2 regions of the Paenibacillus sp. 2TAB23 genome follow, and region 2 is predicted to be linked to the other one. Evidence: riboswitches for the same ligand, from Rfam matches in the RefSeq annotation. Region 2 holds a riboswitch; the other holds the start of a gene.
The links. Region 2 has a riboswitch for ZMP and ZTP ahead of rpiB (ribose 5-phosphate isomerase B). Riboswitches for the same ligand answer to the same signal wherever they lie in the genome.
Positions count from the first base shown of each region.

Region 1 (17,460 bases), on a different contig from region 2:
CACCAGCCAGCGCTGAACAGAAGCCTTTGATATCGTCTCCCAAAACCTCTTGGACACGTTGACCATCTGCTGCTGTTTCTTCGAGCAGGCCAAGTACACCGTCAAGAATTGGCATGAGGTTGCGACCGGAGAAATCTGAATACGACCAAAGATTAGTATTAATCTTTTCCCATGCCACTTGATAATCAGTCGGCAGCTTTTTGGCTCGCGACTCAAAGTTTTTCATTTCTTTAGTCATGTCACTGCCAGTGATTTTTTCCCAAAAATTCATCATTTGTTCTCCTTTAACTCATTAATTTTTGATGATACGAACTCCCATTTTTCCCAAAACTTCCGTAGTTCCTTGCGCCCCGCGTCGTTGATCGAGAAAAACTTTCGCGGTGGTCCCATGTCGGAGGGCTTCTTGGTAATCTCCACCAACTTGTTTTTTTCAAGTCGGATCAGTATGGTGTACACCGTTCCCTCCACTACATCTGTGAAGCCGAGAGCGTTCAGCCGCCGCGTGATATCGTATCCGTAGGTTTCTTTGCGGCTTATAATTTCAAGGACACAGCCCTCAAGCGCCCCTTTGAGCATTTCCGTGAGGTTTTCCAGCACAATCACTCCTTGCTATTCTGTATGACTGGTATGAAGTGTTACTGACTACTGCTATAAAGTAACACGTAGTAGTTTTTTTGTCAATAGGTTTTGCTTTGACTTTTTCAACTATTCTACCTGATCCAATTATGAGATCAACCAGTTCTTTCGGATTGATCCTTTTTTCATTTGCATGAAGGATAAAGATAGCATGGTCAAACGTAGCTGAACGTGGGATTCGATCCACAACAAAATAGCATTTCGTCCAACATAAAGAGTATCACTGGCATAACCTTTCAATAATACCGCAGTAAACTGCTCTTAGATTATTGAACTATCGGTTCCCGTCAGTTCAATACTTCCTTTGTTATACTCTTTCCTCCTTCACTACGAACCAAAATCCAACCGTCGTCACTACGATTGTAAACCCAATATGTATCTGATTTCGGTTTTTGAAATCGTATAGTAAACCCTTCAGAAAAGAATCTTGACTACATTATTTTCCCAAAGTCAAAATGATTACTTACGTATTCTGTTCTTCTTTCTCCGTATCCTTCCCTTTTGCATAATGAAAAAATAGAGCAGTTGCCGATGCAACTACTCCATTTTGCGTTGACTTGTTTTTGACATTAACGAATGACATAAACTTGATCTGATAATAAATAAAGCCGCAATTCAGGTTAAGAGATCCTAATGAGCTCTTTTCGTTTATTAAATTAAAACGTATTGTATACATTTTCACATTCTTTCGCGGTCGGTTCATAAAAACAGTGCTTCTTCCATCGGCCTACGAACGGCTGATTATACCAAGTTGGCGGACATGGTCCGGGATTTTCGAACGATCCTGGACGGAAATACCATAGAGAGAATTTTGCTGGCCAATTCCGCTCCCCATTCACAGCCCGCTGCGCCAGACGGCGTTCCCTCTCTCTTGCGTTTTGATAATACATACTATGTTGCAACGCTTCGAACGCATGCGGCTGGTTGATCATTTGGGGAATTGTGCGGATATCTTTAAAATCGGAGCAATTCCCTCTTATTCGGTTAATGCCAACATTTCCAACAAGGAGCATGCCCATTTCACCTTCGGTCTCGGCTTCAGCTCGAAGCAACCTTGCCAACATATCAATATCCTGTTTCCTGGCTTTTACTACTGCCATTGGCTCACCTCTTTAGATTTCTAGACTCATCATATTGTAGGTGAAGCGGATGTGTTACTCTGACCTTGTATAGAAGCAAAACAAATATGAAACAATAATGCTCAAACACTCCAAAAATCTTTTTCCATCTTTATGAAGCTCTGCAAATCCTGATGCCAACATATATATTGCTAAAAACAACTTCAAAAATGGCATCATTTCAAACTTCTTAGACAGCAGGCTATAACTTGAAAGTCCGATAACGATTTTCGCTAAAATGATTCTTCTTTTCTTTATCATGTATTGAACTAACGTTCGAAGATAGTTGAACCATGAATTACGATATAATCTCGATACTAACGTTTTCCGCTGAGATGGTGAATTCCATTAATGGCCCATCTAATAACACATGAAGCTCAAAACCGGTTTCTGTAAGGTATACTTCATCATAAAGCCAGCAGCTACCTGCGCTTATTTTTGTAGGTTTAATATTCTCTACTCCCGTAAACGTTAGCCTGACATCCGTTAAATAATGATAGCCGCCTCTGCAATTCAAAGTCATGATGAACGTGTCCTTCGAAGGGATCTCAATCAAAGTTACTTGGGCATCATGTAATGACTTTTCAATCAATTGTATAACATATTCAGGTAGTGAGCCTTTTATGGAGTCGTAGTATTTACGGTACGTAACCCCGATTGCTTTCGTTCGCTCATCATACTCCATTTTCCATCGGTCAGCCATTTTTCTAAGTTCATCTGAAGGAAATTGTGAGTTAATCGTTCCGTCTTGTATATAGGAATGAAAGAATTCCGGAAGATATTTCAGCAAGTCTTCTTTCTTATCCTCCAAGTTGCACCTGCAAATTTCTTCGAAGTTCAAATTCTCCGATACATACCAAGCAATGTCGTCTTCCCAATCTTTCTTCGTTTCTGGGAAAATTAAATATCCTCTTATCTGCATTTCTTCGTACAACTCTTTAGTGAAATATTTCATTTTTTCCTCCTAATCTCAATTTTGCCGACAAATTGCATTAACCAAAAAACGATAAATCTTTTATAAACCAAGCGTCTGTGACATTATGCTCTCCTCCCATTAGGCCTATTCAATCTATGTTTGCTTCTAATGGGAGGTTTTAATCGTTTGATTGCACTAGCGCAGCGCTTTTCTTTCAAGCACTTTAACAAACGCATCTTTACCGTACATATAAGCTTTTATGTCCCTATGGAACTGTTTAGCAAAGCTCTCTTTTAAATCTCCATAGCGATTTGCTTCATCGGCATTCTTTCGAAGGTAATTCCTTACCGCCAAATGGCGAGTAATAACGCATCCCCAAAAATATACTTTGATTTTTGAGATTCCTCACTAAACTTCTGTTTCCGATTATCTTTGTATTCTGTAACCACAACGTTCATCTAATTAACCTCCTCAGGGAATTACTCTTTGAGGGTGGTTTAGAAGTATTCTCGAACAATTTGCGGATCTTAACAGTAAACTATCTCTTCTCGGTCAACTGTACGCTCGTATCGTATCCAGCTCATCTCTTCGATACCGAGCAACTCCTTAAACCTCTCTACAGCGGCGAACTCCTCATCATCAAACGCTAGATTACCAGCTAGGAGTTCTTCAATAGATTTTATCTGCTCTTCCTTCAGTCCAAATACCCTAAAAGCCTCGGGACGAGGATTTTGTTTCATATATCCATCCAAAACTGAGGACTCCACTTCCTCATATTCCTCCATTAATTCTTCGACCTCACGATCCATTAACTCGTAAAATACCTGAAGGTTCGAAATGACCTCTCCTTTATGGAAGATTTCAAACCCCCAGCCATGATCCTCCAAGTTGGTAAAGTATAAGATCGGACAATGTGCTGATAATGTCTTAAGTTGCTGCGATGCCACAAATTCCCCGTCTTCTGATGTAAAGAACGCAATCCATTCCTCGCTCAACTTAAGCGTTGGCGTACCTGTAGACAGGTTCTCGACAAGCTTTGGTTTATCAACTGTTCGAATAATATTGCCGTATGTAAATTCACTCATTGCTTGCACCTCTCTCTAAATAATTCAATAACAACATGTTTCCTAAAGGAATACTTCATTAATTCGGGAGGCTCTTGTAAGATTCCTTTAATAACGTAATCTGTCCGTTAGCGTAATGCAAGAATGGAGCAGTTGCCAATGCAACTGCTCCACGGTGCTTTGAGCTAACGTTTTCCGTTAGTTGAACGATATGTTGCTAATTTAATGTTAATTTTTCAGAGGCTTCGACTGTGTGTTTGAGCAATGTTGCTATTGTTACTGGACCGACCCCTGCTGGCACAGGAGTAATCGCCGATGCATTTGTTATACAAGATTCATAGTCAACATCCCCGATGTTACCTACGTTGTAACCAGCATCTAATACAATTGCACCTGGCTTAATCCAGTCACCATGAACAAATTTCGGCTTACCAACCGCCGCTACTACAATATCGCCTAAACGAACCATTTCTTCTAAATTAGTTGTTTTGGAATGACACATCGTTACAGTTGCATTTCTATTTAAAAGCATTAAGGATACAGGTTTTCCAAGGATTGGGCTTCTCCCAATGACAACAGCGTGCTTGCCTTCAATAGAAATTTTGTAATAGTCTAAAATAGCAACAATTGCTGCTGGCGTACAGGAAGGAAAGTCGGCTAAGCCAAAGGCGTTTTGAGCAAATCCAAGTGTTGTTACTCCATCTACATCCTTTTCAATTCTTATTGCTTCAAATGCTGCTCTTTCGTCAATATGTTCTGGTACAGGGTGTTGCAACAATATTCCATGAACATTTGGATCAGCATTAAGTTTGTTTATAGCTTCAATTAATTCATCCGTCGAAGTATTCTTTGGAAGAACAACACGAATAGATTCAATACCGAGTCGCTTGCATGCATTTCCTTTCATACGTACATAGGTAGCTGATGACGGGTCGTCACCGACTAAAATGGTCGCTAAACAGGGTACAATACCTTTTTCAGATAAACGATTGATTCTGCCCAACAATGATTCCTTAATGCTAGCCGCAACAAGATTACCATCCAATATTATTTTTGCTGTTGTCATCTTATCAACCCTTTCTAGTTGGATTAAAGCATAAAGAGGTAAGGGGATTTCCCCTTACCTCTGCCCAGGCGTACGGCTATTTATCCATGTGCTCCCTCATGGTTACCCATGCTCCGCCAGTCACACATAGTCAAGTTATGACTCAATTATATCAACTATATACAAATATTTCATTAATTAATTAGTTATTGAGCACATCTGCCCGTTAGCGTAATGAAGCAGCCGATCATTGTGGTCGGCTGCTTCCGTGTTTTTATTGAACTATCGTTCTCCATTAATTAAATCGTATGTATGGGCTCAATTCCAAAAAAATATCATCTTCCTATACCCGACATCCCATATTTTTTCGTTCCCCTCAATGGTTATCGTGAACTCACTCTCCGCCTCGATAGGAATCTCAAACATCGCCGGAAACAGTTCCGGATAAAGGCGTTGATCCTCTCCAGAGCTGGTCAATACCTCGCGTCCATTGACGGAAACACGGATTCTGCCATCATAATTCATTTGTTCAGGTATCCCATAATTTAAGGAGAAAATAATCTCCTCTTTATTCGTATAAGTGAACGTTTTTAAATTTCCACTTTCGACCTCATACATATTATAGCGGGGGTTTACGTCTTGATCGCTTAATTTAAAGCTATTCGGTTTTATTCCGGTTGATAAGTTTCCAGAGTTGTCCATCAATTCGTTTATCGCTAAAAATGGTCCTTCTTCTTTAGTTAACGCTTTATCCACAATCCCACACAATCCCCATACCCCTACGAAAAGAAGCACAGAGGAAATGGCTGCTATTATAATATTGCTCCAACCATGTTTTGAACGAAAACCCAAATTATACGCTCCAAAACCGACTGCTGCACCTAATGAGTTTAGAATGGCGTCGTTAACATCGAAGCTGCCGAGAAACGTAAGTGCCTGTACGGTTTCCAGTACAATAATTGACAAAAAGAACAATCTAATGAATCGAACAAAAGTGATCCGATATAATAATGGAATCAATATTCCAAAAGGGATAAAGGCTATGATGTTCCCAATCCCTACAAAATCCATGAGGATAGGATGTAGAAGATCAGATATAGTTGGCAACCTAAAGAAACTGTCAGGTAAAAAGATAAAGGTGTAGCCAGCGGTTTGCCCTGCGGCACCTGTTCTATCGAAAGCGAGAAACATAAAATAAAGAATTAAAGCGGTGTATAGTATGGTTATGGTAAAAAAAATCTTACGTTGCTTTGTCATGGTTAACTCCTTTGTCGGGGGGTGCTTCCTGAAAAACTGAACTTGCTGCCTCAACCTATTTTACTATAATCACTAGTAACCTGCCCGTTCGTATTTTTAGGTCACCGACCTTATTCGATTCTAGATAACTAAACAAAAGCTCTATAAAAATGGCAGCGGATTTTCTATTCCACTGCCATTTTTTATTGCGATGAGTCGTTGGGATACAGCTTAAGACCGTTCATAACATAGGGACGAACAATGTTTAAAAGCAAATCGGTCCGATCAATTTTCCCAACTGTTAACCAATGAAGTGTTGCACCATAAATTGCTGAGCCTGTCATGGCTGCAATGATCTCTGTATGGTAACGGTCTGCTCTATAGAAGTTACCCCCTTTCAATAAAATACTTAGGATCGTCTGCTGCAGCATTTTCTTTATTTTTTCATCTACAATCGTAGCCATCGATTTGGAATCCATTCTGCATATCTGATAAAAATCTATGATGTAGAGGTGTGTGAGCAAGATCAGTTGATCACATATTTCATCTGTAAGTTCAAGTGCATCCATCACTTCGTTTGGAATCATCTCGCGAAAAGCCTGTTCTGTGATCTCTTCCAGCAAAGCATACTTATCTTCGTAATGGGCATAGAAGGTAGCTCGGTTAATGGTAGCCCTCTGTGCGATATCGTTTATGGTTATTGAATCAAATCCTTTACTCCGTAGCAATTCTCTGAATGCTTCCCTTATTAACTGCCGTGTACGCAAAACCCTTGGATCTTGCTGATTTACCATATCTTTGCCCCCAGATTAAACATCAATTATCAGAATGTGTTGCCTATGCAACTTTCCAGATAATCTGCCGGTTGAATTCATACGAATGCGGTACTAATATCATATCTAACAGCTGTTGCTTAAGCAATCTGTGATAATTAACCTGAAAGGAAGGATCATCAGTGAACACAAAAAAACAAATTAGACTTTTAATCATTGGCGCGGGTGTGATTGGTAGTGTATATGCGCTCCGATTTGCACAGTACGGACTGGACGTCACTATACTGGCACGAGGAAAGAGACTGGATACGCTGAAAAGGAACGGACTAGTATACAACCATAATGGAACCATAAAAAAAATATCGATAAACACGATCGAAAAGCTCGATAACGACGACATTTATGATTTCATTTTCGTTCCTGTACGATATGATCAGGCCGAATCTGCCCTGTCTACAATTAAAAATAATAAGAGCGAAACCATTGTCACCTTGACTAACACCATCGAATACGACAGCTGGCTTGAAATCGTGGGAGAGCGGTTACTTCCAGGATTCCCGGGTGCAGGTGGAGATATCAAAGAAGGTATTCTGTACGCACAATTCGGTTCCGAGAAACATCAAGGAACCATTTTCGGTGAAATTAATGGACTGAGAACTGAAAGAGTAAAGGAGCTTGCCAAACTATTCGAATTGGTAGATTTGCATTATGAAATACAAAATGACATTCAAGCATTCCATGTTTCGCATGCTGCGTTGGCTATTGTAAACAAGCATTTCTATACAAAAGACGGTATGGTGGATATAGAGACAGCAAGAAGTGAAAGCGTGCTAAGGAAGATAGCCGTAGATATTAAACAAAATATTCGTCTTGTAGAACAATACGGAATTCCAGTAACCCCACCCGAAACGAAGACGCTTGGAGATTTGCCTGACAGCGACATCATTACATGGTACCGACAGATGCTAAGCAATGACTTTATAATTGATGTAAAACTTGGGGATCATGCCGTCAGCCAAAAAACCGAAATTATGTTATTGGATGAGGTGTTTCAAAAAAAGTTTGAAACTGACATCACAATATACCCCTCATCTTAATTTACATTGAGCTAAACCCAATTTATTATATTGTTTTTCTTCAATAAAAACGGCAGCGGATCTCTGATCTGCTGCCGCTTTATTGTTGTAAACTAATGTTCCTCGTTAGCTTAATGAAGCATGGTCAGCCTAAACTTTATTTTCTCCGTCTATATAAGTCGAATAAAGAATGAGCTGTGCGGGCGGAGAGAATAAAGTCGTTCTGGTGAAATGCAATTTTCGCTTTTGCAGACCAAATGGTAACTATATATGAAGTTAACGAATCAGAACCATTTGGCTGCAACCGTGATTGGAAGAATGACTTTGTTCACGCAGCGTTAACGGCATACTCATGTTTAGTTCATCTTATATAGAACTTGTTTTCTTCTGACAGTGAAATCCTTTTGATATGCGAGCTGCTTCTTCAGCGGACCCCACTCCCCCTTTGGAACATCCCTATTCCTTATTTCGTACATGTTAGGGGACTGGCTGACTTTGCCTGGATAAAGCTATTGGGACAGCACCTATCTCTCAAATAGAATCGGAAAGTAGTCGTTCGCAAACGCCTGGCCATCATTGGGCCGAGGCCCAAGCAATCGAATGTTGTCATGTCGTTGTATTCCGGCTCTATAGCTGGTGCCGCCTTTCATCACATGAGCTACAATGGACAATCGCGGATCATTCGTACGATTAGGCCCGGAACCGTGAAAGGTAAGGCCGTGATGGAAGCTTGCTTGGCCTGCCTTCAGAATACATGGCTCCTCTATCCAATCATGTCCTCCCGAATACTTCTCCTTCAACTCCTCCATGTTCTGGTTAAAGAAAGAGTTGCTGTCAGGAATCAGACCCCACTTATGAGAGCCGACAATCGTCATCATTCCACCGTTCGTCAAATCTGTGTCCTGAAGCGCGATCCATACCGTAATCATGTCTTGTGAATCCGAGCATTGCCAGTACCCATAGTCCTGATGCCAGCCTACGTTGCCGGCCCCGGAAAGTTTGTCGCCAATGCCCGGTTTGTAGATGACTTGATCATGCCACAGCCTTATTTCATCCGATTCCAGCAAATCTGCGGACAACTCACCGATAAAAGGATCAGTTACGACCTTTCTCACCTCGTCGTTAATCCACCAGCCATTATCTAATTTCCGCAGCGCGTCTGGATTATCGCTGAGACGAAAACCATTCATCGGTATGCCGTCCCCATCGTAATCACCTGACCAAATTCGCTCATGCGCCTCCCGCAATCTTTCGATCTGCTCATCATCAATTAGCTTTGGGCTAATCCAATAACCGTCTCGGTTAAAATGCTCTTTATCCTTCTGCGTAATCCGATACTGTCGTTCTGTTTTGAATGTCATCGACAAATCCTCCTTTTTTGTAGTTGTCATCATCTTAACCGAAGAATGCGCAGTTTGACGTTCAAGTCATCACGAAGTAGGATTAGAAACATAGATGATAATAGAAACAAACGAGAGGACAATGAATAGATGAAACCCCATGAAGAAGCAACTACAATGCTTGCTCATGAAACTGGGCAAGTCTCTCAATCCCAGCATGCACGTTGGACTTTTAATATTGAAAAAGAGCCGATTATTCACGGTGTATCAGAGCTAGTCATGCTCGGAAGCGATGATTTGCGTAAAGCATCGCCTCTCTTTGAGCATGATCACCCTGGCTGCTATGAATTCGTCCTCATTGAACGGGGAAAGGCGAGATGGGAGCTCGACAGCTGCATCTATGAAACCCATGCGGGCGACTTATTTCATACCCGCCCAGGGGAGAAGCACCGGGGAGGCTTTAATGTCATTGAGCCATGCAAATTTTGGTGGTTAATTGTTAAAGCTCCGCTTATCCGAGATTGGCTAAGTCTGCCACTTGAGGAAATTAGGCAATTAGATCAAGCCATGTTGCAATTGTCACGTGTGAAGAACATTGGTTTAACGCCCATTGAGACTTTCAAAAAATTAAAGACCGCTCTGATGAGTGATTCTCCGCTCAAAAGCACGTTTGTTCGCAGCGCCATTCTCGAGCTGATCATTGCCTTTATTCAGCCAAGCGGCGGCACCTCCGCAATCGCTGCAGATTTGCTTAGCCAATATAGCAAGCTAATTGATAAGATGACGAAAGAACCGGAGTGGCGCCCCACCGTTGATGAATTGGCTGCGTTTGCTGGAGTCAGCGTATCGCATTTCTATCGGACCTTTCAGGATTATACGGGGGAGCCGCCTATCACTTTTGTCGAGCGTCTTCGTATTAGATCCGCCTGCCGCCAGCTTAAGGAATCCCAAGATAAGATAACGGACATTTCTTATCGGTTAGGTTATCAATCCAGCCAGCATTTCGCGACCGTCTTCAAGCGCTTCATGGGCGTAACGCCTTCCGAATGGCGTTGTACTTGAACGTTGACCCACAAGAAAGACCACATAAAAAAATGCCCTCTTGCGGGTCAACGTTCACTCAGCGCATGTGCAAAGCTGCGATCAAAGGTTCCTATAACACTATTATTTTTTATTTTCCTATTATGCAAAACGCCCCAATACCGAATTGGTATTGAGGCGTTTTGTATAAACTAAACGAGCGACTAAAGTACTCTTTGGAAGACAATGATCTGATACTTCTTCAAAAAAGCGTGCTAGACATTAACGTGATAACGTCCTTTCGGCACGACCATGGGCGAACCTGATACTGGGTCATCTATGACGGTGCAGTCCAGCCCGAAAATGTCCTTCACAAGGGTACTTGTCACGACCTCGGACGGCGTTCCTTCAGCGACAAGCCTGCCTTCATGCAGAGCGACAATATGGTCAGCATATCGCGCAGACAAGTTAATGTCATGGAGCACCATGACGATCGTGGTACCGTGTTTGCGGTTCAAGTCGGTGAGCAGATCCAAAATTTCAACCTGATATGTAATATCCAGAAAGGTTGTAGGCTCATCTAGAAATAGAATATCCGTCTCTTGCGCCAGTGCCATGGCAATCCAAACACGCTGCCTTTGGCCGCCTGACAGCTCATCGATATTGTGATTAGCGAATTCAGTGATCTTCATTGTCTCCATCGCCTCAGCTACTGCCGCATAATCCTTGTTCGTCCAGTTGCCGAACAAGGATTGGTGAGGAAACCTTCCTCGTCCAACCAAATCCGTCACGGTAATGCCTTCAGGAACAATGGGAGATTGAGGGAGTAATCCGACAACTCGTGCCAATTGCTTGGGCGAGATCTTGTTTAACGGCTTGCCGTCGAGCGTGATGGTGCCCGATGCGGGCTTGATCAGTCTAGCCAGCGTCTTAAGAAGCGTGGACTTGCCGCACCCGTTGGAGCCGATTATGACGCTTATTTGATGGCTGGGAATGACGATATCAACGCCGTGGATGACGGTTTTGTTCTCATAGCCTGCTACGATCCGTTCGGCTTGGAAGTGATGTGTCGGCTTCATTATAATTCTCCCTTCCTATTCATTCGAATTAACAAGAAGATGAGATACGGCGCTCCGAGCAATCCGGTAATGACGCCAACAGGAAATCTGTACGGGAAAGCGAATTGTCCGATGAGATCCGCCGCCAGCACCAAATTAATACCCACTAGCCCCGCTGGAATGATGTTCGATAAACCGATTCCGACTAACCGAATCGCAATTGGCCCCGCTAAGAATGACACAAAGGCGATTGGCCCCGTTGTGGCGGTTGCGATAGCAATCATGCAGACAGAGCTCACAATCAGTACGATTCGGGTCTTGTCCGTATTTACGCCTAGGGAAGTAGCTGCTTGCTCTCCGAGCTCCAATAGGCTCAGCTGCCTGCCAAGTACGATAATGATAGGCGTGCAGATCACTACGATTATCATTAGTGGTGGCAATCTATCCATCTGTGCGCCATTAAGGCTGCCCGTGAGCCAGCGGATCGCCGCGGGAAGATCTTGTTCCGCGCTGACCAGCATCAAATAGGAGATAACGGAATCGATCATGGCTTGTATGCCGATTCCGACCAGAATGAGCCTGCCTATTGAGAATGACCTGCCTCTGGACAATAGATAGATCAAGATGACTGTGGAGAGTCCCCCAATGATGGATGCGATGGAAATAACGGCTCCGCTAGCTTGCAGAATAATGATGCAAAAAACAGCCGCCACACTGGAGCCTGACGTAATGCCGATCACGTTAGGATTAGCAAGGGGGTTACGCAGCATGGTCTGGAACGTGTACCCGGCAATGCCGAAAGCGAATCCGGCGAACAGTCCCGCAAGCATTCTCGGCAGACGGATCGTATTGACTGCGAAGGATACGCCCTTGAGCTGCTCGCCTGATAATGCCCGAATAACGTCTTGCACAGGATAGATGGTATTGCCAAGCAACAGCATGGTACAGCACAGTATACATGCCAGAACCGCCAGTAAGCTGGTCACGAGTATCCATCGGCGGCGCCTATGCTGCCGGCCTGCCTTTATTCGTTTAATAGTAGAATTGGTCATAATGAACGCACTTTCGATCTCATAGCGACTATGATTAGTATTGGTGCTCCGATAAACGCCGTAACTACACCAACCTCAAGCTCTCCGGGACTGCCGATCAGTCTGCCGCCTACATCCGCTATGGTCAGAATGATTGCTCCTGCAATAGCCGACATGGGGATGACAAACCGTAGGTCGGGTCCAAGGATAAGACGAATGACATGAGTGGATAATAGCCCGATAAATCCAATTGGCCCTGCCAGCGCAGTCGTCGCTCCGCATAACAGCACGCCTGCAAGCGCTGCGATAAAACGCAATTTCCCCGTCCGAACGCCTAACCCGGTCGCTGTATCATCACCCAGCGCCAGCGCATTCAGTGCCGGAGCCACGAGAAATCCGATCAAGAGCCCGACGAGTAAGAAAGGGACGAACGTACCGATTCCGCTCCAGCTAGCTGAACCGACACTGCCAACTTGCCAGAATCGAAATTGATCCATGACGTAAGAGCGTGGAATCATAATGGCAGTAATGAGAGATGCAAGGGCTGCGCTCGTGGCTGCTCCTGCCAGAACAAGCTTAATGGGCGTGGCACCGCCACGCCCCATTGAGCCGATTCCGAACACGAATACAGCAGTAATCGCAGAGCCGGCCAAAGCTAGCCATATATATTGATTCGCAGTACTTATGTTCCAGAATGCGATGCCGCATACCACGAACAATGATGCTCCCATATTGACACCTAGTATGCTAGGATCTGCTATGGGATTCCGAGTGACCGACTGCATTAGCGCTCCGGATACGCCTAACGCTGCTCCGCAGAGTAAGCTGAATACGGTGCGGGAAATCCGTTTGCGAACGATGTTGGCCGTGTAAGAGTCCACGTCCTGACGGAATAATCCGTCCATCAGTTCGTGAAATCTTAAAGGCCGGGAACCGAAAGCCAGCGAAGCGCATACACATAAGGCTAGCAAAACCAGGCAAAGAACCATCACTAAAACGAAACGATTGGGGACATGCGATATCAGCCTGCCCGTATTCGCACCCGATGATTTACTCATTGAGTTTGTCGATTGCTCCGCCGATTAGTGCTAGGTATTCATCAAGGGTAAAAGCAATGGAGAGCGGGTTTGGGTTCCCGGAAGCAGCCAGTGGCGTGCCGTTGCCGATGAACACGACAGAACCTCTTTGAATCGCCGGGATTTTGCCTAGCAGAGAATCTGCCTTCACCGCTTCATACAAGCTCTCGTCGCCATAGCCAATAATGATATCAGCATCGTTCAGTGCTTCGGCATTCTCGGCGCTCAATTGCAAGGAATAGCTGGTTGGATCCGTGATCTGGCTCGTGATGCTCTCCGGATATTCCATACCCAGCTCGATTAAGAATGCGCCGCGCGGGTCAGCAGGCGTATACAAGTGCAGCTTCGACATATCTGTTGCTGAGAAGTTAACCCAAACGACTTTTTTGCCTTGCATTTGAGGATATTTGGCAGCTCCTTCTTTCACAAGAGCTTCCGTATCCTTGATGAGCTGTTCGCCTTCCGCCTTCATGCCCATACCTTCAGCCGAGAAGAGAACTTGCTCGCGCCATGTGGCTGCCCAAGGCTTCGATTGGTAAGCAACGACCGGAGCGATTTGGCTAAGCGTGTCGTAATCTTCCTGCGTGATACCGGAATAAGCGGCAAGAATAACATCCGGATTTGCGTCTGAGATTGCTTCAAAGTCCAAGCCGTCCGTATCTTGGAAAATATTCGGCTCGGCCTCGTTAAGCTCCTTAAGCTTCGCTGCCGTCCATGGAAGAAGCCCGCTGTCGTCTTGAACACCATAGTTCGCTGCCGAGAATCCGACAGGAACAACACCTAGCGCGAGAGCAACGTCATGGTTCGCCCATTGGATGGTGACTACTCGTTCCGGCTTGCTCTCGATAACCGTTTCGCCCAGCGCATGTTTAATTACGATGGGATATTGCGTATCGTCTTGAGAGGCTGGTGCCTCAGTAGTTGGCGCTTCGGCGCTTGCTGTCGGAGACGGAGTAGAATTATTGGACTGGCTGGAGCAGCCAACCAACGCAATGACTAGAATAATTGCAACAAGCAATGTTTGTAATGAGTACTTACTTTTGGTTTTCATGAACATACCTACCTTATCCTGAGTTGTGTTTTCCGTCGATAATGATTATCAACATCAATCACTATAATATTTATCTATCCTATTGTCAACGTAGAAACGATCAAATCTCGTATGGCAAGCAGTCATCTCCTTAGCCTAATCTGTTGTACAGGTTTCCTATATGCCAGAATCTACCCGCAGCTAATGGGCTGTCCTAAGTCTCACTTTGACTCTCTGAACCTACCTGCTAAAAAAACTCCTCCAACTGACGCCGACGCGCCTATTGGAGGAGTTTTTTGCGATTGAACGCCCATTCACAAAAGATTTCGTATTTAATTAGCCTTTGACAGAGCCCGCCGTCATCCCGGCTACAATTTTCTTATTGAAAAAAATAAACAAGAGCAGCGGCGGAATGGTGATGATCAGAATATTCGTAAACAACAAATTCCATTGCGATACGAACTGGCTAGTGAAATTATAGAGCGTTAATTGCACCGTTGCGTTTTTTGATCCAGGGAAGAAATAAAGCGGATTCGTAAAATCATTAAAAATAGCAACCGATGATGTGACAATTACCGTAGCAGTGACTGGCTTAAGCAGCGGGAAAATCATTTGAAAAAACAAACGATAGCCGCCAGCCCCGTCTATGATTGCCGCTTCGTCAATCTCTCTTGGGATACCCGACATAAACCCTCTATAAAGCAATACGCCAAAAGAGAAACCTAGAGCAACCTCAACGAATACGATGCCGGCAAGCGTTTTGTATAATGCGATACCATCCAAAACCCAGATCGTTGGAACGATTGCAGGGGGAATGATCAGTCCGGCAAGAATGAAAAAGCTGATCCAAGGCGTCGCTTTATCCCTTCTGCGCTGCAGCACGAACCCTGTCATCGCACAGACCACAACTAATATTACAATCGATAACACGGTAAGAAGCGTACTATTATAGAATGCACGCATCAGCATATAATCCCGGGCAGAGATGACTTGCGATACATTATCCCAAATATGATTGACGGAAGGCCACGAAAGATTCAGAAGCGAGGCCTCCTTGGCATCCTTCATCGCATTGACAATGATGAAATAGAAGGGGACCCAGAAGATTGCGACTGATAAAATAACGGCGGCCGCTTCAACGCTGAAGCTTCGAAATCTCCGGTTCATAGGTCAACCTCTTTTCGATTTAAAAATGAAGTCAGCGGATATACCAATATGGTTACAACTAGAAATAAGATAACGTTGCCTGCTGTGGCTAGTCCGTAAAAACCGCCTTGATATTGCTTGTAGATGACCGACGCAAGCACATCCGTAGTGAAGCCTGGACCGCCTTTGGTCATCGCCCAGATCAGATCAAACGACCGCAAGCCGCCTATGAATGCCAATATGATGACAGAATTAGTAGCCGGACGGCTAAGCGGGACGATAATATGCCAGAATTTATTAAAAGCGTTGCCTCCATCGATTTGCAGCGCCTCGTAATACTCCTCCGGAATAGACATAATGCCTGCAATATAGATGACCGTTGCGAAGCCTACGCCCTTCCAAACATCCACAAATGCTACCGACAATAACGCCCAGCGCGTATCGCCAAGCCAATCGGGCCCGTTGATGCCAACTGTGCTTAAAGCCGTGTTAATCAGACCCTCTGACGGATGCATCATCATGCTGAATGTAATCCCTATAGCAATCGTACTAACCAGAGTGGGGAAAAAAACAACAGATCGAAGATACGATTTCACTTTCATTTTCGTGGTCAAAAAAACACCGAGCAAGAGTCCCAATGTGACTTTTAGAACACAGGTCACCACCGCATAAACAAAGGTATTCTTAAAGCCAATCGTCAAGGATGGCTCCTCGAAAAAGGTAACAAAATTATCAAAACCGATAAATTCATAATCTAGTAATGTCCATCTCGTCATGCTGAAGAAGAATGACATTATGGTAGGCAGCAAAAAAATAATAAAATAGATGATGGCTCCGGGCAAAAGAAAGGTATATGAATAATTCCTTTTCCACACCTTGTTCATTATGTCTCCTCCTGTTCCTTCCAGTAAATCGGCCCTGTATCATTCACAGGGCCGAATTTGTACAATTATAAAGGAATATTAACGTTACCAGCCTTCAAGTCCAAGCTGCTGTGCTTGCTTCTCAACATCCTTGTCATAGAGCTCCGCGCCTTCTTTGGCTGGTCTAAACCCTGCCCCAACCTCTGTTGTAATTTGCGGCAAGCTTGGTCCTTTAATCGGGGAAACAAATTCTAGAGCTGGAGCCGTTTTGTTATTGTCGAAGTATGGCAGCATATCCTTTACGACTTGTGCCACATTATCTGGAATGGTCGCATTTTTGATTAAATACGGGCCAGTAGGTTTTGATGCCTTCGCCCATTCAACCATACCCTCCGGGGATGCGATAAACTCAACCAGCATCTTCGCTTCTTCCAAGTGCTCGGAGTTTTTATAAATATAAGTTCCCCCGGGCATCCAAATCGTCAAGCCGTTCTCGTCCGCTTTGTCGCCAGGCTGTGCAAAGAAGCCGATATCATCAATGGCATCTGGATAGTTCTGTTCGAATACAGGAACAGCGAATGTCAGCATTGGGTAATGCGCCCCTTTGCCTTCCGCCAGCATCTTAACGCCGGCATCATATGTTGTAGCTTTAAAGTCTTTATTCATATAGCCTTTATCAAACACCTCCTGCAGCTTCTCGAATCCTCTCAAAGCAGCTGGCGTGTTTGCGAATTTTGATTTATTGGCTGTGTAATCGTCTGCGAATGTCGGTGATTGCGCTTGCACGTTATAGTAATCAGCAAGCAGAATCAACTGGCTGGTCCAATCATCCTTGTACGTTCCTATGACTGGCGTGATTCCTGCAGCTTTAATTGTTTCACTGTTTGCCATCAGCTCCGCCCATGTTGTGGGAACGGAAAGACCAAGGTCTGCATACACTTTTTTGTTGTAAAACCAACCTCCGCCCATGGCTGCGCCTGCCGGTGCCCCAAAAATTTTACCATTGGACGACACGGTAGTCTTGAATGAATC
Region 1 covers NZ_JBFRGD010000006.1:4,065-21,524, forward strand. Annotated here, with positions in the region: gene AB4Z29_RS10965 (DUF1048 domain-containing protein) at 1-271, opposite strand, end outside; gene AB4Z29_RS10970 (PadR family transcriptional regulator) at 271-594, opposite strand; gene AB4Z29_RS10975 (cell wall hydrolase) at 1,293-1,736, opposite strand; gene AB4Z29_RS10980 (DUF4085 family protein) at 2,053-2,709, opposite strand; gene AB4Z29_RS10985 (GrpB family protein) at 2,866-3,024, opposite strand; gene AB4Z29_RS10990 (hypothetical protein) at 3,198-3,755, opposite strand; gene AB4Z29_RS10995 (bifunctional 5,10-methylenetetrahydrofolate dehydrogenase/5,10-methenyltetrahydrofolate cyclohydrolase) at 3,952-4,800, opposite strand; ZMP/ZTP riboswitch at 4,856-4,934, opposite strand; gene AB4Z29_RS11000 (VanZ family protein) at 5,098-6,036, opposite strand; gene AB4Z29_RS11005 (TetR/AcrR family transcriptional regulator) at 6,219-6,809, opposite strand; gene AB4Z29_RS11010 (ketopantoate reductase family protein) at 6,971-7,885, shown strand; gene AB4Z29_RS11015 (phytanoyl-CoA dioxygenase family protein) at 8,389-9,225, opposite strand; gene AB4Z29_RS11020 (AraC family transcriptional regulator) at 9,355-10,266, shown strand; gene AB4Z29_RS11025 (ABC transporter ATP-binding protein) at 10,500-11,303, opposite strand; gene AB4Z29_RS11030 (FecCD family ABC transporter permease) at 11,303-12,334, opposite strand; gene AB4Z29_RS11035 (FecCD family ABC transporter permease) at 12,331-13,371, opposite strand; gene AB4Z29_RS11040 (iron-siderophore ABC transporter substrate-binding protein) at 13,364-14,440, opposite strand; gene AB4Z29_RS11045 (carbohydrate ABC transporter permease) at 14,756-15,586, opposite strand; gene AB4Z29_RS11050 (carbohydrate ABC transporter permease) at 15,583-16,449, opposite strand; gene AB4Z29_RS11055 (ABC transporter substrate-binding protein) at 16,534-17,460, opposite strand, start outside.
Region 1: it holds a riboswitch for ZMP and ZTP, as region 2 does, so the genes downstream of both, AB4Z29_RS10995 (bifunctional 5,10-methylenetetrahydrofolate dehydrogenase/5,10-methenyltetrahydrofolate cyclohydrolase) here and rpiB (ribose 5-phosphate isomerase B) in region 2, are expected to answer to the same signal.

Region 2 (14,144 bases):
ATGTTCCGGCATCCGGGTCCGATAGAAAGCCCCCCAAAGCCTGCCGCTAGCAGGTGCCTGCGCAAACAGCTCGCCATACAGCCAATCGAACATCGCCCGCTCGCCCGGCTGCGGCAATGCGCCCGGCGCATGCGGAGCGTGATGAATCATCTCGCCGCAGAAGCCTGTGCAGAACTCCTCGTACTCTCTCGTGAACATAAGCATTTCATGCCACACCGCGTCTACTTGCCGGCTGTACATCGGCACGTTTCGCATGATCCCGCACATTAAGAAGTAGCGCTTAAGCTCGAACCAAGTCCACGCCCACTCTTTATCTGACATTCTCGGAGATTCCTTTAACACACGATCCTTTACGCGACTCTCGAAAAACAAAGTCAGCGATGCTTCCAGACGCTCTGCAGCCGTTCTCGCAGGATGGCCGTAAGGCACGCCTAGAGCATCAGGCGGCTCGGCGCTCGGCCAAGGCGCGAAGACGTTCGTTCTACCGATGAAGGCTCTGCCTCCGCGGAACGATTGACTTCGCATCATCGAAATATTCGCTCTTACGATTACTCGCATAAGAAGGAATAGTGCTACTACAATGAATAAGATCACGGCAAATAGAGCCATTTCAGCCTCCTAAGCATTTTTGTCGTACCCATATATTAACACATTCGAACCCTCTCAGGCTTACAACGCTCTAATTTCATATAAAGTATTCAATGCCTTCATATGCTTCTTATTTAAAAAACTATGCACAGATATATCCCCAACTTGTCCACATTTATCCACAACCTGTTGACACAACTGTGTATAACTCGAAAAAGAGGTTAAAACAGCTCATTCGAGCTGCTCTAACCTCTATCTTTTTCAATCAATTATTCAAAAGCCACTCTTTAGCCTGTGCATATCTTACACAGATGCATAATGACATGCGGCAAAATGTCCTTTTCTCACTTCAAGCAGCGCAGGCTCGTCCACCTTGCACTTATCGGTCGCGATCGGGCAGCGCGTATGGAACTGGCAGCCAGACGGCGGATTGATCGGGCTTGGCAAATCGCCAGTCAATACAATCCGCTCACGGTTCTCCTCCACTTCGGGATCCGGAATCGGAATTGCCGACAACAGCGCCCGTGTATAAGGATGCGCCGGGCTCGCGTAGAGCTCGCTGCTTTCCGCCAGCTCGACGATTTTACCCAAATACATAACCGCGACGCGGTCACTGATGTGTTTAACCATAGACAGGTCATGCGCAATGAACAAATAGGTAAGACCCATTTTGCGCTGCAAATCCTGCATCAGATTGACGACCTGCGCTTGAATCGATACGTCAAGCGCTGAGATCGGCTCATCCGCGATAATGAACCGCGGATCGACCGCCAGCGCACGAGCGATGCCGATACGCTGACGCTGGCCTCCGGAGAACTCATGCGGATAACGAGTCGCATGGTCCGGATTAAGGCCGACTACATCGAGCAGGTTCTCCACGCGATGCTTGCGTTCTTTCTTGCTCGCTACCAGCTTGTGGATATCCAGAGCCTCGCCGATAATATCCATGACCGTCATACGCGGATTCAATGAAGCGTACGGATCCTGAAAAATCATCTGCATATCGCGGCGCAGTGCTTTTAGACCGGCACCTTTAAGCTTGTAGATGTCTTGCCCGTCAAAGGTTACGCCGCCGCTTGTCGGCTCATACAGCCTCATGATTGTACGGCCGGCCGTTGATTTCCCGCAGCCGGACTCGCCTACAACACCAACGGTTTCTCCTTTTTGGATGGAGAAGCTTATCTCATTCACTGCGCGGAGAGTTGCACCCCCGCCCAGATTGAAAAACTTGCGCAAATTGTTTATCTCAATTAATGGCGCGCTCATACGGACACCTCCCGATTTGCGTAAGGGTGTGCAAGCCAGCATGCCGATGCATGCGATTCATTGCCGTCTACCGGGAGCAGCTCAGGATCATTGTCGACGCATACCTTCATTGCATCATCGCAGCGCGCGCAGAAGCTGCAGCCCGCTGGCGGTTTAATCAAATCCGGCGGCATGCCATATATCGGAACAAGCGGCTCTTCCTTCTTCTGATCGAGACGCGGAAGCGACCGAAGAAGCCCTCTTGTGTAAGGATGCTTAGGGTTTTTGAATATTTCCCATTTCGTGCCGGTCTCTACTACTTTGCCGGCATACATAACGATAACGCGATCACACATATCGGCTACTACGCCGAGGTCATGAGTTATAAGAATAATAGAAGTGCCAAGTTTTTGCTGCAGGTCCTTCATCACTCGCATAATTTGAGCTTGAATCGTCACATCGAGCGCAGTAGTCGGCTCATCCGCAATCAGCAGCGACGGGTTGCAGGCGAGTGCAATCGCGATCATTGCCCGCTGGCGCATACCGCCTGAGAACTGATGCGGATACTGGTTAACGCGTGACGATGCATTAGGAATGCCAACCAAATTCAACATTTCGATCGCGCGCTCCGTCGCTTTCGTTCCGCTAATGCCTTGATGCTTGATCAAGCCCTCCGTTATCTGGCGGCCGATAGTCAGCGTAGGGTTAAGCGAGGTCATCGGATCCTGGAAGATCATCCCCATTTCTTTCCCGCGGATATTCTCCATTTGACCACTTGTCATGCTCAAAATTTCTTTATCCTTAAACATAATCGAGCCGCTAGTCTCTGCCGGAGGAGATGGAATCAGGCGCATAAGCGACTGAGCGGTAACGCTCTTGCCGCAGCCGGATTCCCCAACGATTGCTACTGCCTCGCCTTTATTTACATGAAAGTTAACGCCGCGAACCGCCTTCACGATCCCGCCGCGAACTTTAAAATTCACACGAAGGTTTTTTACTTCAAGTAATTTCTCCATCCTTGTCCACCTCCTACTTTTTCATTTTCGGATCAAGCGCATCTCTTAGACCGTCGCCAAAAATATTAAAGCAAAGCATTGTAATACTGATGACCGCAGCCGGGAAAATCATTCTCCACGGATAAAGCGTAAACGCTTTGAGCGCATCGTTGATCATCGTACCCAAAGATGCAGCCGGAGATTGTACCCCTAGGCCGAGGAAGCTAAGAAAGGCTTCAGCAAATATCGCACTAGGAACAGTAAGTGTTAGCGTTACTATAATAGGCCCCATCGCGTTCGGAATAAGGTGACGGAACAGAATCCGCCCCGTACTAGCACCGAGCGCCTGAGCAGCCATGACATACTCTTGGTTTTTGAGCTGCATGATTTGCCCTCGAACAATCCATGCCATGCTTACCCAACCCGTAATACTGAGTGCTACGACTATCGTAAGCATGCTTGGCTTAAAGATAACGATAAGCAGGATAATGATAAGCATGCTTGGAATCGAGTAAATAATTTCACAGAAGCGGTTCAAAATCTCGTCTACGCGACCGCCGAAATAGCCCATGATTCCGCCGATAATGACGCCGAGAATCAAATCTGCAAGCGCCGCATATAGGCCAACCTGCAAGGATATGCCTGCTCCCATCCAGGTGCGCGTAAAGAGGTCGCGCCCAAGGTCGTCTGTACCGAACCAATAGGTCCCGTTCGGTCCAAGGTTCTTTTCTTTCAAGTGATTCGTTTGGAAATCCTGTTCCGAAATAATCGGCCCAAAGATGGCCATTAGAGAAACGATAACTAATATAACAAGGCTGGCCATCGCCATCTTATTCGAGCACAGCCGCAGCCAAGCATCCTTCCAGGCGGAGATGCTCTCGCGAACGACAACCTCCGTATGCTTCTCGTCCTTATTGAGCTTGGCGAATTGGTCCGGTGTAAAGGCGTTGTCTTTCATCATTTGCCCCCTCCTCTTGAAAGCTTAATACGAGGATCGACAAAACCGTAGGCAATGTCAGTCAGAAACCGCGCAGCCATTAGGATAATGCCATAAAATAAAGTAAGCCCCATTATGAGCGTGTAGTCGCGGTTAGTGATGCTTTGTACGAAATATTTGCCGATGCCGCCGATACCGAAAATTTGCTCGACAACGACAGAACCGGTAATGATGTTCGCAGTCATTGGTCCGATATACGTAACGACCGGCAAGATCGCATTGCGAAGCGCATGACGCACCAAGATGACGCGGCCGCTTAAGCCTTTGGCACGGGCGGTCTTAATGTAATCTGCAGACAGCACCTCCAGCATCGTTGAGCGTGTCAGACGCGCAATGAATGCCGCCGGAAGGAAAGAAAGCGCTAGAACCGGCATAATGAAATCCGTTGGGTCATTGAGACCGGATACACTAAGCCATTGCAGCTTGCTGCCGAACACATACTGCAGAATAGACGCGGCAAGAAAGTTGGGAATGGATACCCCGAGTACCGCAATGATAATCGTTACGCTATCCAGCCATTTGCGATGATTGAGTGCGGCAATAATACCTAAGATAAGACCTACCGCCAAGGAAACGAATACGGCAAACAGTCCAATTTGAGCAGAATAAATAAAGCTTTCCTTGATGATCCGGGATACCGACATATATTGCTGCTTCATCGACATTCCCAAGTCGCCGTGCAGCAGATTGTTCAAATACATCAAATATTGCTTCCAGAGAGGCTGATCAAGTCCGTACATGGCAAATAGATGCTCTCTAATTTTTTCCGGTATGGCTTTCTCCCTTACAAAGGGATCGCCCGGAATGATTTTCATGAGAAAAAAAGTAGCTGTGGCAAGGACAAACAACGACACAAACATCGACACAAACTTCTTGAATACATATTTAATCAACGCTTTGGACACCTCCTTACAGAATATAAACAAGAGGAATTACTATGTGCTAGAGTCTGAATAAGTCAATAAGAAAGGGATATATGCGGACTCTCCGCATATATCCCTACCTTCAGGTAAATGAAGGATGACTATTGGGCTTCGTAATAACCTCTTGTGTAGTCGATGTCACCTTTGTAATCCAAGAAAATGTTTTTGAAGCCTGGTTTCAGCATGTAAACGTTGCTGTAGTAGTAGATCGGCATGATAGGCATTTGATCCATAAGGATTTTTTCTGCTTCTTTCATCGCTTCAATACGTTCAGCTTGGTCGCCGCTTGCATATGCTTTTTTGATCAAAGCATCGTATTCAGGAGATGCAAAACCTGTATTGTTCTGACCGCCGCCCGTAACGAACATATCCATGTACGTCATCGGGTCATTGTAGTCAGCTCCCCAGCCTGCGCGGGAAATTTGGTAGTTCATCGCCGTACGGTTTTTCAGCAATACGGAGAACTCTTCGTTTTTGGCACCTACCACGATACCAAGGTTTTGACGCCACATTTCAACGATTGCTTCAGCAATCTTTTTGTGGCCGTCGCTTGTGTTGAATGTCAATGTTGCTTCTGGGAACTTAGCAAGCTTAAGCTCGGCAAGACCTTCTGCAAGCAATTTTTTCGCCTCTTCAACATCCTCTGTGAAGAAATCGTCTTTCACTTCATTACGGTAGTCTTCTTTCACGCCGATAATGCCCGGTGGCACGAATCCGAAGGAAGGAACCTCGCCGGCCATTGTTACGCTCTCTACGATCGCTTGGCGGTCAATCGCCATTGCAAGCGCTTTGCGCACTTTTACGTTGTTGAAAGGAACTTCCTCTGTGTTGAACATGTAGTAGTACGAGCTTGCGATTCCTTTTGTAACGATCTCATCCTTTTTCGATTCTTTTAGAACCGGGATTTGCTCAGCAGGAATTTCACCAGTTGGTTTGCCTGTGTAATCAAGCTTGTCCGTTTCATAGTTAGCAAGCTCAGTTGCAGAGTCAGCGATCATTGTGAAGTCAACGCCTGCAAATTTCACTTGGTCTTTGTCATAATAGTTGTCGTTTTTAACAAGCTTGATGGACGTGTTGTGCTGCCATTCGCTCATTTTGAAAGGACCGTTACCAATGATTGTCTTAGCATCCGCAGCCCAAGCTTCGTTGTCTTTGACGGATTGGTGAACCGGGTTGTATACGTAGAAAGAAGTCAGGCTCAAGAAATAAGGCGTAGGCGCCGCCAATTTCACTTCAAGTGTTTGAGCGTCAATTGCTTTGATGCCTACAGCATCAGCATTCGTAGTTTTGCCTTCGTTGTAATCTTGTGCGCCAACAATGTAATAGAATTGGTAAGCGTATGTTGAACCGGTAGCAGGATCAAGCGCGCGTTTCCAAGAGAATTCATAATCATTAGCAGTGACAGGGTCACCGTTGCTCCACTTCGCGTCTTTGCGAATCGTGAATGTGTAAGTTAGGCCATCTTCCGACTGTACCCATTTCTCAGCAGTAGCTGGGACGGATTCGCCGTTTTCGTTCTTGCGAGTCAAACCTTCGTAAATACCTGTTGCGAGTGTACCGGATACGTTGTCTTCCATTAGTGCAGGATCAAGCGTTGAAGGCTCGGAGTGGATATTCATTCTGAATACCTTAGCGTCAGTTGTTTCGCCCGCTCCTCCGTTGTTGCTAGTTCCGTTGTTGGTTGCGCCGTTATTGCCGGTCTCTTCTTTCGGCGTACAGCCTACCGCGATAATAGCAAGAATGAGTAAAGCAGCGATAAATGAAAAAGCAGACTTTCTAGTTCTCATAATTACCCTCCCGTTTTTTTCTCTACCTCGTTCAGTAGTGGGTAGTATCGTCCACCTTACTCGCCTTATATACAAACATTTAAAACCGGCTTAAAGGCTTGTCCAGTCCAAATGCGCATATCGAACTTGAGCTAATGTTATACACTCTTCCCATCCAAACATAGAGATTGATATTTACTAATAATTTTCACTATACATCCATGTTAATTATTTATCAACAATATGTAAGCTGTAAATTCATGTATTAAATGACTTTAAACAGCTATACTTTAGCACTTTGACGCGTTTATTCAATTAATTAATCTGTTACTTTAATGCTGTACAGCGTTTATTCAGTTAATTATTCTGTTACTTTAACGCTTTGAAGCAGTTACAAGTAATAATTACCAAAAATAGTTCAAATTTAAAGAAATACACAAAACATTTAATCTTCTTTTAATTTCCATTTTTAATTATTATTAATTGGATTATTGAATTCTTTTCGAGTAAAAACCAAAATAATATTGTGGTATTTTATATTTATTAGATCGTGTAAATTCCGTATTTCTAATGGCATGATTACTATCTGAATTTTCAGTTTTACTAAAATTCATGTCTAACGACGTCTTTTTATACTAATACGGCTTTCTACTCGACATAGTATTTTATAACGCTAAATGTTTTATGCATCGCTGCATACAAAAAAGACCTATTCGTGTATAAACACCGAATAGGTCTTCTGAAACAATCCTGAAGCAATGAATTAGTAAGTCATACCAGGATATAGCGGATATTGAGCAGTCAAATCACGGACCAAGCCGCGGGCTTTGGCTAGAACCTCTTGATCTTCCGGGCTGTTGAGCACAAGAGCGATAACTTCTGCGATCACTTTCATTGCATTCTCTTCCATACCGCGAGCTGTTGCTGCCGGCGTACCGATGCGAATGCCTGAAGTAACGAACGGGCTTGTCGGATCAAATGGGATCGCGTTTTTGTTAACCGTAATGCCCACCTCATCAAGTACATGCTCAGCAACTTTACCTGTAATATTCAGGCTGCGAGTGTCAAGCAGCATCAAGTGGTTGTCTGTTCCGCCAGAAACAATGTTGAAGCCTTTTGCAACAAGCTCTTCAGAAAGCACTTTTGCGTTTTTGACAACTTGTGTTGCATATTGCTTGAATTCAGGCTTAAGCGCCTCTCCGAACGCAACGGCTTTGGCAGCGATGATATGCATCAACGGACCGCCTTGCGAACCAGGGAAAACAGCTTTGTCGATAGCCGCTGCCCAAGGCTGACGGCAAAGAATCATACCGCCGCGCGGTCCGCGAAGCGTTTTGTGTGTAGTCGTTGTTACGAAATGCGCATGAGGTACTGGGCTCGGGTGAAGACCCGCAGCAACCAAACCGGCAATATGTGCCATATCGACCATGAACAATGCGCCTACGTCGTTAGCGATTTTACCTAGTTTCTCGAAATCAATCGTACGCGGGTAAGCACTAGCGCCTGCTACGATCAAGCGAGGACGGTGTTTGAAAGCAAGCTTGCGCACTTCTTCATAATCGATCGTGAAGGAATCTTCTTGCACGCCGTATGCCACGAAGTTGTAAAGCAAGCCGGATGCGTTAACCGGGCTGCCATGCGTCAAATGTCCGCCGTGAGCCAGGTTCATCCCGAGAACCGTATCGCCAGGCTGCAAGGCTGCAAGGTAAACTGCCATGTTTGCTTGGGCGCCGGAGTGAGGCTGAACGTTCGCATGCTCAGCACCGAACAATTCTTTGGCACGGTTGCGCGCAATATCTTCTACGATATCAACATGCTCGCAGCCGCCGTAGAAACGCTTGTTTGGGTAGCCTTCTGCATATTTATTCGTTAGCACGCTTCCCATCGCTTCCAAAACCGCTTCACTGACAATGTTCTCAGAAGCGATAAGCTCGATGTTGTCACGTTGACGAGTAAGCTCAAGGCCTAATGCTTTCAATACTTCCGGATCTTGTTTGCGCAAATTTTCCATTTCGATATTCCTCCTCAAATTAGACAGCTCTATTTAAAATGGTTTATTCAATAAGTTCACGCTCGGCACATGCTCGTTAATCACATGTGCCGGCAGATTGCTCAGCCGTTATGGCATCAGCAGGCTGCTCATACACAGCTCGCGAGCCCCCGATCAGCTTGGGCCGCGTAACCGCCATCGTCACATGGGCTTCCCCGATGCTTCGAATGGACGGACGGACCGGAACGGCTACCCGCTTCAAATGCATCCCGATGAATGTATCTCCAATATCGATGCCCGCATGTGCTTGTACAGTTTCGACAAGGCACGGCTCCTGTAAGCTGCGGTAGGCGTATGCCGCCATAGATCCGCCAGCTTTGGGCACCGGTACCGCCCCGACAATCTCCAAGCCATAACGGTCAGCAGCAGCACGGTCTATCACAAGCGCACGGTTCAAATGTTCGCAGCACTGGTACACCGGAATGAAACCAAGCTCGGCTCTTGCAGCTTCCACGCCGGCAAATATTTGCGCAGCTGTCTCGACTGTGCCTGCCGTGCCAATCCGCTCGCCGAGCACTTCACTAGTACTTACACCGATAACCAGCAGCTGACTCATTCCTAAATTCCCTGCAGCCGCCAGCTCGCGCACAATCGTTTCTACCTGCTGGGCAATGACTTCAAGCTGTGCATGTTCTTGTATGCTCATCGCGATGGCCCCCAATTAGGACTGGCTGATAGTCTGTTTTTCGATTTCCATCACTTTGTTTACTCTTCCAACATGGCGCTCACCATTCGAGAACGGTGTATCCAGCCATATTCGAATAATCTCAAGCGCAATGCCAGGGCCAATAACGCGTTCGCCAAGCGCCAATACGTTCGTATCGTTATGCTCCCGTGTTGCTTTGGCTGAGAACATGTCATTGACAAGCGCGCAGCGGATGCCGCGTACTTTGTTGGCCGCAATGGACATGCCAATTCCCGTTCCGCAAATCAGTATACCGCGCTCCGCTTTGCCGCTCGTAACTAGGTCACATACGGGTAATGCATAGTCCGGGTAATCAACCGATTGGTCGCAGCTGCAACCGACATCTTCAATTTCATGGCCAAGCGACTGAAGAAAAGGGACAACCTCATCCTTCAAGCGATAGCCCGCATGATCGGCACCAATAGCAATTTTCAACGTAAAAGACCTCCTTCGGAATGAAACATTACAGTGCTAGTATACCTATTTTTGCAGAAAAAGACGAAAAAAGAGCAAGACATGCTAATTAGCATGCTGCTCTTTGCCCAGGCGACCGGCCGTATATTCCGATGCTCCACCGTGGTTAGCCCACTTCCGTCGCCAGTTACATCGGAAACCGTATATTGTCTTTTCATAATAGCTGATACGGCTGCAAAAATCAATCTATAATACGGGTTGCATCCGCGGAATTATCTTTTGGAAAGCTTGTCCAGAAGCTTCACGAGCGCATCTTCGATTTCGTTTGCACTGCTGTTATAAATAGATAATGAGCCGCCAAATGGATCCACGATGTCGAAGCTTGGAATTTTGCGTTCAAGCTCTAGCAGCCGGCTTCTCTCCTGCGATGTAAGCTGCTGGCCTAACGCCTGCTTCATATGCATCTCCGAATACAGCCGCTCCAGCTCTTCGATATCAGCAAGCACCTGCGCATCGCGATTCGCATACTCCTTCAGCGTATAAGTCTTATCAACCGCTTCGGGATACCATTGCAGCAAGCCCCGTTTGTGGTTGGACGTCATGGTCAAAATAATGTCGGCCCAGCCGACAGCCTCGCCTGTCAGTGCCAGTGAGGTACTCTTATGGTCGATATCACGCTGTCTTAGCGTTTCTACCGCATTCGCCGACACAGGCAAGCCGTCAATCGTCGATATGCCCGCTGAGCGAACAGCTACTGTAATGCCTCTCAGAGCAGCCATACGGCGCAGCATAGCCTCCGCCATCGGAGAGCGGCACGTATTGCCGGTACAAACAAACAATATACGTTTCACACTGCCAACTCCTTTTCACCCTCAATTCAAGCTGCCTAGCCATTAGAAAATAAATAAAATGCCGAAAACAAACAAAATGCCGCCGCCGATTGCCTCGCCATATTCCCCAAGGTTCCCGCTGACCTTACGGCCAAGCAATAGACCGCACACGGACATAAGACCGCCCAGTACGCCGATCATCAGTACGGTCGTCCACATGTTGGCCGCGAACATGCCTAGCGTAATACCAACAGAGAACGAATCGATGCTGACGCTTAGCGAGAGCACCAGCAATCCCCACAACGATTTGTGATCGAAGGATTGCACCGCATCTCCCCGCAGTGAGCTGTATATCATATGCCCGCCGAGCAGCACCAGCAATACGCCAGCCGCGGTAGTGGCTACAGATCCAAGCAGAACACCTACATATTGTCCCGTATATATGCCGGCAAGCGGCATTATAACATGGAACAGCGCAATAACGACGCCCAGCTTTAAAATATCACGCAGCCGAATTCCCTTCAGACCGATTCCCAGTCCGAGCGAAAAAGCGTCCAGCCCAAGCGCTAATGCAATAATGAGCAGTGTCAGCAGCTGACCAGCTTGCAATTGTGCCTCAACCAAAGTCTATCTCCCCCATGTCCGCCTGTTTTCTATACCAAACATATGCGGACATAAGGACAAACATACTACTTTGAGCATTACCTATTCCAAATCCAGGCTATACGCGAACGACTCGATTACCTGCAGCCTTTGCCAGACGGTTCATCAGGGCAGCCCCAATCCCTTGTTCGCCGCTGCTCTCCGACCATATGCGCTGCACGCCGCCTTCGTCGAACGCGCGGAGCGCCGCGTATAGGCGATGAGCCGCTGTTGCCAGCTCGGCTTCGCTGCCTAACGATAATACGCGGTCAGCCTTATAACCTTGCAACCGCTCTTCGAATGCCAGAACGCCGGTCGTCTCGCCGCTGCTGGCAGCCCGCTCGACCTGCCGATGTATATACGCAGTCACCGCATCCGGAGCGCCTTGGACAAGGATCAGCTCACCCTGCGGCGCATAATGCGTATACTTCATTCCGGGCGATCGAGGAGCCGACTCCGGTTCCTCTAGCGAAGCGCTGTCGATGGTTGCATACGGTGCCGCTATCCGCAGCGCTTCCAGCGTTATGCCGCCTGGACGCAAGATGCGGATCATTTGTTCACCAACCAACTCGACGACGGTTGATTCCAGGCCGACGCCTGTAGCCCCATCATCCACAAGCCCATCAATGCGGCCATCCAAGTCCTCCAGCACATGCCGTGCCAGCGTCGGACTTGGCCTTCCGGAGCGATTCGCGCTTGGCGCGGCAACCGGGCAGCCAGCCAGCTCGAGGAGCGTTAGAGCCGCCCTGTGGTCCGGGATGCGGATGCCTACCGAGGCCAGTCCTGCAGTAACGAGCGGCGACAGCACATCGGGTCGTGCCGGCAGCACGATCGTCAGCGGTCCCGGCCAGAAGCTGTCCATCAAAGCCGAAGCTAGCTGCGGATACGGAAGCACAAGCTCGTCCAGCTGCTGCCGGTTTGCGATATGCACAATTAACGGGTTATCCGATGGACGTCCCTTTGCGCTGAATATGCGGCCCACAGCAGAGGAGCTTCTTGCATCCGCTCCTAGCCCATATACCGTCTCTGTCGGGAAAGCGATAAGACCGCCGTCCCTCAGTTGCGCGGCGGCTGCCGCAAGCTCGGGCCCGAGCTTTTCATCAGGGAGCTGCTCCACGCTCCACACATTCGTTGTTATCATCTCTATCCTTCAATCCTTGCTCTTAAATTAAATGAATCATGCTTCCGTTATTATAGCACATGCATCCTAAAACAAGCAGAAACGGCAGCGGCGTCTTAGCTAACAAGGCGCCGCTGCCGCTTCTTATGCGAACAATGATTTGATCCAATTAATAAACGACTGTATCATCTCTAGCAAGAAAAATTTCGCTTCAGGCGCCTCGCCGCTTGATGATTTATCCTCTTCTTGATCAAGTGCGGCTGCCGATACTGACGCATCGTCCGCTTGAAGCGCAGTTGTCTGAGCTTGACCATCTACAGATGCCGACGCAGCAGCTTCGCCGCTCGCCGCATCGATGAAGCATAGCGGCGGGAACAGCACGCACCACCAGTTTTGGCCGCCGCCCTCGCCAAGCGTAATTCGGAGCGCTTCGTAGTCGCCAGCGGGATAAACCTCATTGCCGTACATTTTAGTTGGGAAGGGCACGATGCCTAATTCGGCTGAAGCGCCGTATGCAAAGCCCCGGCTTTGCAAAACATTAGCTGTGATGCGTTCGATTTCAGGCATATGGTCCAGAATAGACTGGCGAGCTTCCTCTATGGTTTGAGGACCCGTTGCCCAGCTGCTCATTGCTTTCACGATTTCATCGCGTACCAGGCGCTTGACGACTTGGTCAGCCGGACGATCGGAATTGGCTAATATGCGAAGACGGATCGCTTCCTGCGGAATTTGGCCGCCCGCGACCGCTGCGTCCATTTGCTGGGCTTCCCAGCTCATAATTAATAGAATGATAGCAAATACGATAAAACCATAGGATTTGCGGTATGAATATTTGTTAGCCGCCACCGATTTGGAAGCTGCGGATTCCTCAACATTGGAATAAGAATGAATAGATAAATGGTTAGACATACAACACAAGCTCCTCTCGTCGCACCCGTCAGTGCGTCTGCTTGCGTTCCGGAACGTATCTATCCGTCAGTATGTCCCCGTTTGGAATATATAAACCTAGCAGCTAGCATTTTCTTCAAAAGCTAGATTACATAGCCGCTTGCACGCTGCATCCAGCCCCGGCTCAACACCTTTTCACGCATGCATGAGTATTGAAAAAAACGAATCATGCGGTACTATAGAAGTGGAGTAATTGAAACCGATATGGGAATAAGAAAGGATACCAAAATGGATTTCAATAAGGCTTATACCGTTTACCGACCGCTGCTCCATTCCATCGCCTACCGCATGCTCGGCTCGTTCAGCGAGGCGGAAGATCTCGTACAGGATGTTTTTGCCGATTACAGTCAACTAACCGATGCAGATATACACAATGAAAAAGCCTATCTCGTAAAGATGGTTACGAACCGCTCCATTAATCTCAGCCAATCCGCGCGCAAGCGGCGCGAGGTATACGTCGGCGAATGGCTTCCCGAACCGGATATGAGTCATGCCATGCCGGACCCCGCCGAGCTGTTCGTTCAGCATGAATCCATTTCCTATGCGCTGCTTGTCATGCTGGAGAAGCTGACCGCAGTGGAACGTGCCGTCTTCATCCTGCGGGAATCGCTTGCCTTTGACTATGATGAGATTGCCGCATGTTTGCAGAAGTCGGAGGCGAACTGCCGAAAAATATTTAGCCGCGCCAAAGAAAGGCTTCATAAAGAACGCCAGCTTCTCCCTGAAAACATGGATCAAGCTCAGCCCCTCGTGGAAACCTTCATAGAAGCTGCGGCTTCCGGAGATTTCAATAAGCTGATTGCCATGCTCACCGAGGAAGCCATGCTTGTCTCCGATGGCGGCGGCAAGGTGCGTGCTGCCATTAATGCGATAATCAGCAGAGCCCGCGTAATCGCTTTTCTACAAGGCGTCATTCCCAAAACCTTCCTTGGGGACGGCCA
Region 2 covers NZ_JBFRGD010000017.1:154,287-168,430, forward strand. Annotated here, with positions in the region: gene AB4Z29_RS22440 (hypothetical protein) at 1-609, opposite strand, end outside; gene AB4Z29_RS22445 (ABC transporter ATP-binding protein) at 892-1,854, opposite strand; gene AB4Z29_RS22450 (ABC transporter ATP-binding protein) at 1,851-2,849, opposite strand; gene AB4Z29_RS22455 (ABC transporter permease) at 2,863-3,789, opposite strand; gene AB4Z29_RS22460 (ABC transporter permease) at 3,786-4,718, opposite strand; gene AB4Z29_RS22465 (peptide ABC transporter substrate-binding protein) at 4,850-6,535, opposite strand; gene glyA (serine hydroxymethyltransferase) at 7,278-8,525, opposite strand; gene AB4Z29_RS22475 (TIGR01440 family protein) at 8,602-9,210, opposite strand; gene rpiB (ribose 5-phosphate isomerase B) at 9,226-9,684, opposite strand; ZMP/ZTP riboswitch at 9,783-9,864, opposite strand; gene AB4Z29_RS22485 (low molecular weight protein arginine phosphatase) at 9,936-10,514, opposite strand; gene AB4Z29_RS22490 (manganese efflux pump MntP) at 10,557-11,117, opposite strand; gene AB4Z29_RS22495 (L-threonylcarbamoyladenylate synthase) at 11,215-12,276, opposite strand; gene spoIIR (stage II sporulation protein R) at 12,400-13,164, opposite strand; gene AB4Z29_RS22505 (RNA polymerase sigma-70 factor) at 13,408-14,144, shown strand, end outside.